DNA from 4 places in the Ruegeria sp. BA2 genome. Region 2 is predicted to be linked to each of the others. Evidence: riboswitches for the same ligand, from Rfam matches in the RefSeq annotation. Region 2 holds a riboswitch; each other region holds the start of a gene.
What was found. Region 2 has a riboswitch for cobalamin ahead of ACR0NN_RS15585 (hypothetical protein). Riboswitches for the same ligand answer to the same signal wherever they lie in the genome.

Region 1 (2,197 bases), on a different contig from region 2:
CAACATCTTTGCGTTCTTTGTGATGAATGCGAACCTTATTGGCTTCGCTCCACAAAGAATTGGGTGGCCTCTTCAACACCTCCCTCTCCTCCCGGAGCATGTGGTTCTATTTCCGCAGCTCGGCGACCTCGCGCTCGAGATCAGACTGGGCGGTTGGCTTCTCAGGATTGCGCCGATCCTATTGTATCCAACGGCTTAGCGTCGAGAAGCCGACGCCAAAATCTGCTGCCACCTGCTAACGCGGCAGGCCGCTGGTCAACGCTACCAGCACTGCCTCTGAGCGAAATTCCGGGGTCGGCATTTGTGCCATGATGTCTCTCCTTTGTGGCAAAATACAAAGTCAAAGGAGCGAAACAATTCAGCGACATGTACAATTTCGCACGCTGAACATCTTGATGAGTTCAGCCGGGAGTGCCTCGCAATTAGAGTGGAGCGCAAGCTGAGCTGGATCAACGTTATTGGTGCCGTGGCGGATCCGTTCATACTTAGGTGGTCACTTCGTTTCATTCGTTTAGACAAGGGGTGGAAAGCGTTGTCCAAGTCGCCTGAGATTGGATTATCGACACCAGCGCCTGAAACCATCATCCCGATGGAGCAAAAACCAATAAGGCATTAACACTCAATTTTAACAAGTTATACGAGGCTGCTCATCGTTCCTCAGGAAGTCGTGTAACCTCGCCGAAACTCTCCAGGGAGCGAAGCATTCGACTTTATCATTGACGTAACTCACGATCTCGGGCAGTCAATCGAGAGATGGTTCCCGATGGTGCGTCCAAGGGATGAAAAGGGAATACGGTGAGGTTTACCGATAGGTGCCAATTCCGTAACTGCCCCCGCAACTGTAAGCGGCGAGCTAGGCCAAACAGCCACTGATCCAATGGGTCGGGAAGGTTGGCTGAGCTAGGACCCGCAAGTCAGGAGACCTGCCATCAAATGTTCAACCAACCCAGGGCGGGGTGTCCTGGAAGGAGGCTTTATGGCACGTCAGATGCGTGTTTACATCGTTGGCAGCTTCCGCATGCGTCTGGAATCAGGTGAAGTGGAGGGTGCGAATGGTTGCTGATCACTTCGTTCTTATATGCGCGAGCTGCCGGGACCCCAATTTCACGGATCACGTGATTAACACGCTGTCGGACAGGCTACCGGATGGCTTTGCAATTCGCACTGTCGATTGTATGGCTGGGTGTGACCGACCTGCGACAATCGGATTTCAGGCACTTGGCAAGGCTCAATACCTGTTTGGCGACATAGCAACAGGCAACGATCTGGACGCGGTTGTAGAGTTTGCAGAACAGTACCAGCTATGCGCGGATGGATGGACAAATGCCACGGAACGTCCGAGGGCATTGTTTAAAAAGACCCTTTCGCGCATGCCGAGGATTGCGCCATGACAGAGCAAAGCTTTCTGGTTGCCGAGAACCTCGAATATTATGCACTCAACGGGGATATCTTGCTGCAGGGTGTTTCCTTCGAATTGTTCGAAGGATCGATCCTGGCCATCGCCGGACCGAATGGCGCAGGTAAGACGACCCTTCTGAATTTGCTTTGCGGTGCCGAACCGCTGGCCCTTGGCGATGTTCGCATCAAGGGGCGGAGTCTGAAACAGCTTTCGGCCAAAGAGCGTGCGCGCATGATCGCGGTGGTGGGCCAGCAGGAATTGCCTGACGGGCGTTTGGGATTGCGGGACTACGTTGCGTTAGGGCAAATACCCATTCGTGCTGATCGCTCAGCCGAAGCACATGCCAAAGAATTGGATCGGATTCTTGACCTGACCGGTCTTGCCAGCTTGTCGGGTAAGCGAATGGCTCAACTATCGGGTGGAGAGCGTCAACGGGCGCACATCGCGCGCGCTCTGGCGCAGAATCCATCCTTGCTGTTTCTTGACGAACCGACCAACCATCTAGACCCCGATGCCAAAGGGCGGATGCTGTCCTTGGTCGCTGAACTTGGGATCACCGTGGTAATGATTGTGCATGATTTGGTCATGATCCCCGAATTTGCCACCCATGTGGCGCTGATGAAATCGACCCGCATGATTGGATTCGGTTCGGTGGAAGAGGTGCTAACGCCCGAACGGGTGCGCGAAACCTTTGGCGTCGATTTCCTCTGCTTTCATCACGAAGGCCGCATTATCCCGGCCCTTGATATCCGAAAAACAACTGTATCCACATAAACTCAGGAGAAGTCTCATGAAACA
Region 2 (2,197 bases):
GGCTGGGCGTTTCGGTCATGTCTGCTCTGTCGGATTCGTGTTCCGACGCAGCGTAGAGGCCCCCGCCGCCCGCGTCCACAGCAAGCCGAGGCGATTTTCATTTTGGATTGTCGGCGGACCCGGTTAATATCGTGCGGTCTAAGACCAGCAAAAAAGATTTTCTGATCCACGTTTCGGGGGGAGCGTAGAATGTCTGAATTGGTTATCCATGCACTCCAGGTTGGTGGCGGATCACTTGCGCTAACCTCAATGCCCGGACGGGGCGGAGATTATATCGGCGATTTGGATGCTGTGGCCGGATGGAAACCGGGTCTGATCCTGTCAATGGCGACTGAGGTCGAGATGATCCTTGATGGCGCTCGGGATTTTGGCTCGGATGTTCGTGATCGCGCTTGTCGCTGGGTTCACTTGCCGGTCGAGGATTACGGTATTCCCACTCAGGACGTAAGTGAACGATGGGAACAGGCCAGTAAATCGGCCCGCCACGCACTGTCTGGCGGCGGGCGTGTATTGGTTCATTGCAAGGGCGGATGCGGCCGGTCGGGTATGGCTGTACTGCGCATAATGGTCGAGTGTGGAGAGCACCCTGATACAGCACTGAAAAGGCTTCGTGCGTTGCGTCCATGTGCCGTTGAAACGGACGCGCAGATGCGCTGGGCGACTGCGCCAGCCAGCGTATTGGCGGGCGATTAGCGCTCAGGCCGATGGGCGGAATTCCTCTGGCGCGCGGGTCCCGTTCGTGAGGGCAATCGCCTCAAGCATTGCGCATGGTGGGTGCGACATGAGGCTGGCAGGAACAGAGCCGATGTCACTGCCAAAAAGCAAATCAGCATAGTCATCAAGACATTTGATTGAGGTGTCTGCATCCGCGTCGCAGAATACCCGAATTTCGTCTGGACAAGCGCGAAAACGCGCCGTGCACCCGCCCGCGCAATGTGCCAGATCACAGCTTCCTTCGATTTCGAATCCTGCCGTTGTTGTTGGACCGACTTTTGCCATTGAAGCCGCCAGTGCCCGCGCCATTTGTGCCAGGGCAGGGCAGTTTTTACCGGTCCGTTGGCAAATTGTTGCCGAGAATTCGTGCGTGTTGGTCTTCCAGATCATTATGCGCCCTCCGCGCTGGTCGGGGCGACGGTCAGGAGGGACGGCAATTATGCAGTCTGGCCCTGCCCGGACACCCCGCCCGAGTTTCAGTTTCATTTGATGGCAGGTCTCCTGACTTGCGGGTCATTGCTTTGCCGACCTTCCCAGCCTTCATGGCCAGTGGCATTTCGACATCGCTCACCGCTTACAGTTGCGGGGGCAGTCTCGGCCTTGGTTCATTCCGGTTATTCCGGTCAGAACCGCACCGTGTTCCCTTTTCATCCCGGCCCAAATAGGCGCGAGAACCATCACGTCATCGCTAGCGGCTGTGCTAGGCCCGAGTCAAGAAGATTGCATCCGGCACATGACGCACGGTCCAGCTACGTCAACCTTGACTAGTGCGGCTCATGCTGAACTGATCAGTTCAGATGATTTCAGAGGGCATCATGTTGGACACTCAGCGGGCAATTGCGACCGAAGATATCGAGTTTGAGTCCGGTCCGGCAATGCTATCGGCTCGGCTTTACTGCCCGATGGCCGAGCCTGAAACGGCTGTTGTCATCAACAGCGCGACCGGAGTGCCCAGAGAGTATTATCAACACTTCGCCCGATGGCTTGCGGAAGAGCGCGCCATGGCGTGCCTGACGTATGATTATCGGGATTTCGGAAACTCGCTATCGGGATCGCAGAAGCGATCGGATGTTACCATGGCCGATTGGGCGTTGATAGACATTCCCGCTGCCCGGGCTGAGATGCGGCGCAGGTTTCCTCGGGCAAAGCTTTGGAGCATCGGTCATTCATTGGGCGGAATGTTTGGCCCGCTCCAATCCGATATCGAACAGGTCGACAGGATGATCTGTGTATGTTCTGGTCTGGTGACGTTCAAGGATCATCCCTGGCCATATAGCGCGTTGGCGGCGCTGTTCTGGTACGGGCACGCACCCTTGGCGGTCAAGGCACTTGGGTATCTTCCGGGAAAGGCTGTGGGTTTTGGCCCGAACCTGCCGGCACAGGTTTACTGGCAATGGCGCAAGTGGTGCACCGCGCCTCAGAGCTATGTGCCAGAAATCGGAACGTCTCTGCCCGCAAACCGTTGGGCAGAACACGGAAAGCA
Region 3 (2,197 bases), on a different contig from region 2:
GGGATGGAGAGTGGGTGACGTTGCAAAATGGACAGGGCTTGCGCTTTGCCGCTGATCTGCCGCATGGCTACCGCGCGGGCCCCGAGGGGGCTGTGTTTCTGAACATGCACCACTATGGGCAACAGGCGGCGGGTTAATCATGACAACATTTCTGAACTCATTGACCATAGCTGATGCAATTGGCTCGTTTGGAGCCTTAATGGTCGTTGCAGCCTATTTTGCGACCCAGATGCGTCTAACGAACTCGGAAGATCTGGCTTTTCCTGTGGTGAACCTGATCGGATCGGTTCTGATCGTGTTTTCGCTGATGCATAACTTCAATCTGGCATCCATGCTGATCGAAGGGTTTTGGATCATCATCAGTGTGATTGGCATCATTCAGCATTTCAGGTTGCGCCGCACAGGATAACGCGGCGCAGGATGTTTAAGCCGCGCTGTGAAGGCGCGGGGTAAACAGGCCGAGCTTGTCCAAACCTTTCATGGACTTGGCTGCCGCAAGCACGGCGAGATCAGCCAGAGGTTCGATCAAGACAACCAGCATGTATGCGCCGCCAAAGCTGACAACGGCGGTCATGTTTTCAGCACCGAATCCTTGACCGTAGAACGCCCAGAATGCCACCCAAAGGACAACGCCACCCTGATAGGCGGTCGAAAGCGCCAGAGCCTGTGAATATTTGAGGTCAACATAAGCTGTATTCGGCGCAATGATGCGGCTTGCCAATGCCTGCAAGGCAAACAACGGCACCAGCAATGTCGTCATGTTCATTCCGAACTGAGGCAGATCGAATGGTGCAAGGAAGAAACCTTGAACAAACAGGCCCAGGATCAGCCCGATCGCGGCCGGAGCGGCCCCGAACAAAAGAAACAGCGTCGAGCCCAGAATAAAGTGAACTTCTGACACTCCAACAGGGAAATGAGGCAGAACTTCGAAGAAAGCAAACACAAGGCCGGTTGTCAGGGCGGACCGCGCGGCTAGGCTTGCGATACCGCTGTTCTTAACGCTCTCCCATGCCAGCTTTAGACTATAGACCCCTGCGCCAGCTGCGGTTGCGTAGCTCAGGACAAGTTTGGCGCCGTGTACGACGCCCGGTTCGATATGCATAGTTTGTTCTCCTTACCGTCACACCCGACGGCAGAAACGTGTTGAAATTGGGCAAGGCCCGGTTTGTGCATGGCAGGTCTCCTGACTCGCGGATTAGGATCGATCCCGGCCTTCCCAACCGATCCTGTCGGTCAGTGGCCTTGATGGGGCGATACTCCGCTTACAGTTGCGGGGGCAGTTCCGGAATTGGCAGTGAATGTCGCACCGGATTCCCTTTTCATCCCGCCGGGAACAACCCTTTGGGAACCATACCGCGCAGATTTCTACCGCAGAATGCTCGGTGTCAAGCACGCCGTGCGTTTGATCGCAAAAAATCGTTGCCTGCCAGCACTCTGACCTGCGGCGTGACTTGAACGTAGCGCCAAGCCCCTATAGGGACAAACCAAGCTCGCTTAGGGGAGGTATTGATGCAGGACGATCCTAAAACCCTCGTTTCCACCGAATGGTTGGTCGCACATCTCAAGGATCCCGATCTTCGGATACTGGATGGGTCGTGGTACCTGCCGCAGCAAAAGCGCGATGCCAAGGCCGAGTATGACGCAGGCCATATCCCAGGTGCGCGGTTCTTTGACATCGACGAGATTTCTGACCACCGGTCAGAGCTGCCGCACATGGCACCTCCGGTCGAGAAATTCATGTCTCGTCTGCGCGCAATGGGCGTCGGAGATGGCCATCAGGTTGTTGTTTACGATGGTGCCGGTCTGATGTCGGCCGCGCGGGTGTGGTGGCTATTCCGGCTTATGGGACAGGAAAATATTGCCGTGCTGGACGGCGGTCTGCCAAAATGGCAAGCCGAAGGTCATGAGATCGAGGACTTGCCCCCGGTGATCCGCGACCGCCACATGACCGTGCGTGTACAGAATCGTCTTGTTCGGAACGTCACGCAGGTCTCGTCTGCTGCGAAATTGGCGGATCACGAGATCATTGATGCGCGCTCGGCCGCGCGCTTTGCCGGGACCGAGGCTGAACCGCGCGAGGGTTTACGCTCGGGCCATATTCCCGGTTCGCGCAACGTGCCATTTGGTCTGCTGATGAACAAGAATGGCACCATGAAATCGCCCGAGGAATGCCGCGCGATATTTGAAAACGCCGGCG
Region 4 (2,197 bases), on a different contig from region 2:
TGATGGCTGGGACGCGCCTCCATGTCATCTTCGGCCGCCGCTTCCAGGCCTAATACCACACGCACGTCGACGACACCCTCGGCGACCTCGACAACAGGCAGGGGGCGGGGCGCTTCGGCGGCGATGATTTCCTTGGCTTTGGCCACACCTTCGGGCCCAGCCAGATCCGGCTTGGTTAGCAGGATGATATCGGCGCAGGAAATCTGATCCTCGAACACCTCGGATAGGGGTGTTTCATGGTCAATCGAGTCATCGGCCATGCGCTGGGCGTCCACCGCCTCGACATTCGGGGCAAAGCGACCTGCGGCTACGGCTTCTGCGTCTGCCAGAGCAATTACGCCATCGACGGTGATTTTCGAGCGGATGTCAGGCCAGTCAAATGCTTTCAGCAGCGGCTTGGGCAGGGCGAGGCCGGAAGTTTCGATCAGGATATGCTCGGGGCGTGGCTCCAGCGCCATCAGAGCTTCGATGGTCGGGATAAAGTCATCGGCCACGGTGCAGCAAATGCAGCCGTTCGCAAGCTCCATTATGTTCTCGGCCGGGCAATCCGGGATGGCGCAGGATTTCAGGATGTCGCCGTCAACGCCAACATCGCCAAACTCGTTGACCACAACAGCCAAGCGCTTGCCCTGCGGGTTTTGCATCAGATGGCGCACCAGTGTGGTTTTACCCGAGCCCAAAAAGCCGGTGATTACGGTGACGGGGAGTTTTTCGAGGTTACTCATTTCAGGGCTCCAATCGGGGGTATGCGGGCAGCACAATTTTTGCGGAAATGTTCGGGACGCTCACGCCATTTGACGAGGCCATCCTCGGTCGCGAGATACTTGGTGGCGCCTTCGACGATCGCGTCGACATGGTCGGTTTCGTTCAGATGCTCATACACAAAGGTCCAGCGATCCGGCCCCCCCCGCAAAACGATCGAGCAGCCTTCATCGCAATTCGACAGGCACTCCACGGCTTTCAACGTGATGCCTTCGGGCAGATCCGCCTGTTCAAGTGCTTTGTGCAGCAATGTACCAGGGCGCTGTTCATCGTCTTCGACAGGTAGCCCGCGACGGCAGGTGGTGCAAACCAGCAGTTCGACCGGTGTGGTCTCGGTCATGTCTCTCATCCCCCCAAATCCTCTTCGTGGGGGACGGGGTTTCATGCGGGCCGATTAAAGCCGCACACCGGAACACCCCGTCCGGTTTCAACTTCGGGCGTTGGCAGGTCTCCCGGCTTGCGGATGTCAGAGGAGGCCTCTGTCGGATGTCCCGCCTTCCCGGCATTTGCCAGTGGCTTGGGCACCCTCTCCGGTCACGGTCGCGGGGGCGGCTGCGTTTGACGGTGATTCCGCTGACGCATTCCCTTTTCATCTGCTTGCGCAGACACCAACGGATGGGACATGCGGCACTGATGTACTGCTTGTCAAGCGAGTCGCGATATTCCGTGATATCGCAGGTAAAAAGCGACCTGTCTGGGTCGCTGGGCGGCATGATCTGTTTGCAGTGTCGTGGTGGCATGGTTGCAAGACGCGTACAGGAGGATGCAGCGCATGAAAGTTGGGTTTATCGGGCTAGGGAATGTTGGAGGCAAGCTCTCGGGTTCACTGCTGCGCAATGGAATCGATCTGACCGTGCATGATCTGAATCCAGAGCTGGTGTCTGCATTTGTCGCCAAAGGGGCCAAAGCTGCCGAAAGTCCGGCGCAGCTGATGCGTGATTGCGATGCGGTCATCACCTGCTTGCCTTCGCCTGCCGCTTCGGACGCGGTGATGCAGGAGATGTTGCCAGAAGTCGTCCCCGGCAAAATCTGGATGGAGATGTCCACCACCGACGAAGCCGAAGTTAAACGCCTTGGCGCAATGGTCATTGAACGAGGCGGCGCAGCGGTGGATTGCCCGGTTTCAGGCGGGTGCCACCGTGCCGCGACAGGTAACATCTCGATCTTCGCTGGCTGCGATCGCGAGACGTTCGAGCGCATCCTGCCATTCCTGACTACTATGGGGCGGCGCATTCTGCATACTGGTGAGCTGGGCTCGGCCTCGGTTCTGAAAGTGATGACAAACTTCCTCGCCACCGCCAACCTGATCACCTGCGCCGAGGCTTTGGTGACCGCCAAGGCCGCCGGAATGGACCTTGGAACCACATACGAGGCGATCAAAATCTCATCGGGCACTTCGTTTGTGCATGAGACCGAAAGCCAAGTCATTCTGAAT

Region 1: another riboswitch for cobalamin. It lies ahead of ACR0NN_RS05460 (DUF1636 family protein); the one in region 2 lies ahead of ACR0NN_RS15585 (hypothetical protein).
Region 3: another riboswitch for cobalamin. It lies ahead of ACR0NN_RS10040 (energy-coupling factor ABC transporter permease); the one in region 2 lies ahead of ACR0NN_RS15585 (hypothetical protein).
Region 4: another riboswitch for cobalamin. It lies ahead of ACR0NN_RS04390 (DUF1636 domain-containing protein); the one in region 2 lies ahead of ACR0NN_RS15585 (hypothetical protein).

What each region holds. Positions count from the first base shown of each region.
Region 1 is NZ_JBQFVE010000002.1:174,643-176,839, forward strand. It holds partial or broken gene ACR0NN_RS05450 (IS3 family transposase) at 1-310, opposite strand, end outside; partial or broken gene ACR0NN_RS05455 (IS3 family transposase) at 375-523, shown strand; cobalamin riboswitch at 738-945, shown strand; gene ACR0NN_RS05460 (DUF1636 family protein) at 1,053-1,391, shown strand; gene ACR0NN_RS05465 (ABC transporter ATP-binding protein) at 1,388-2,173, shown strand; gene ACR0NN_RS05470 (ABC transporter substrate-binding protein) at 2,190-2,197, shown strand, end outside.
Region 2 is NZ_JBQFVE010000007.1:52,676-54,872, reverse strand. It holds gene ACR0NN_RS15595 (DNA polymerase III subunit gamma/tau) at 1-19, opposite strand, end outside; gene ACR0NN_RS15590 (phosphatase domain-containing protein) at 190-693, shown strand; gene ACR0NN_RS15585 (hypothetical protein) at 697-1,200, opposite strand; cobalamin riboswitch at 1,189-1,408, opposite strand; gene ACR0NN_RS15580 (serine aminopeptidase domain-containing protein) at 1,530-2,197, shown strand, end outside.
Region 3 is NZ_JBQFVE010000004.1:14,083-16,279, forward strand. It holds gene ACR0NN_RS10030 (XRE family transcriptional regulator) at 1-137, shown strand, start outside; gene ACR0NN_RS10035 (CBU_0592 family membrane protein) at 140-409, shown strand; gene ACR0NN_RS10040 (energy-coupling factor ABC transporter permease) at 425-1,102, opposite strand; cobalamin riboswitch at 1,157-1,368, opposite strand; gene sseA (3-mercaptopyruvate sulfurtransferase) at 1,510-2,197, shown strand, end outside.
Region 4 is NZ_JBQFVE010000001.1:879,171-881,367, reverse strand. It holds gene cobW (cobalamin biosynthesis protein CobW) at 1-725, opposite strand, end outside; gene ACR0NN_RS04390 (DUF1636 domain-containing protein) at 722-1,102, opposite strand; cobalamin riboswitch at 1,188-1,390, opposite strand; gene ACR0NN_RS04385 (NAD(P)-dependent oxidoreductase) at 1,526-2,197, shown strand, end outside.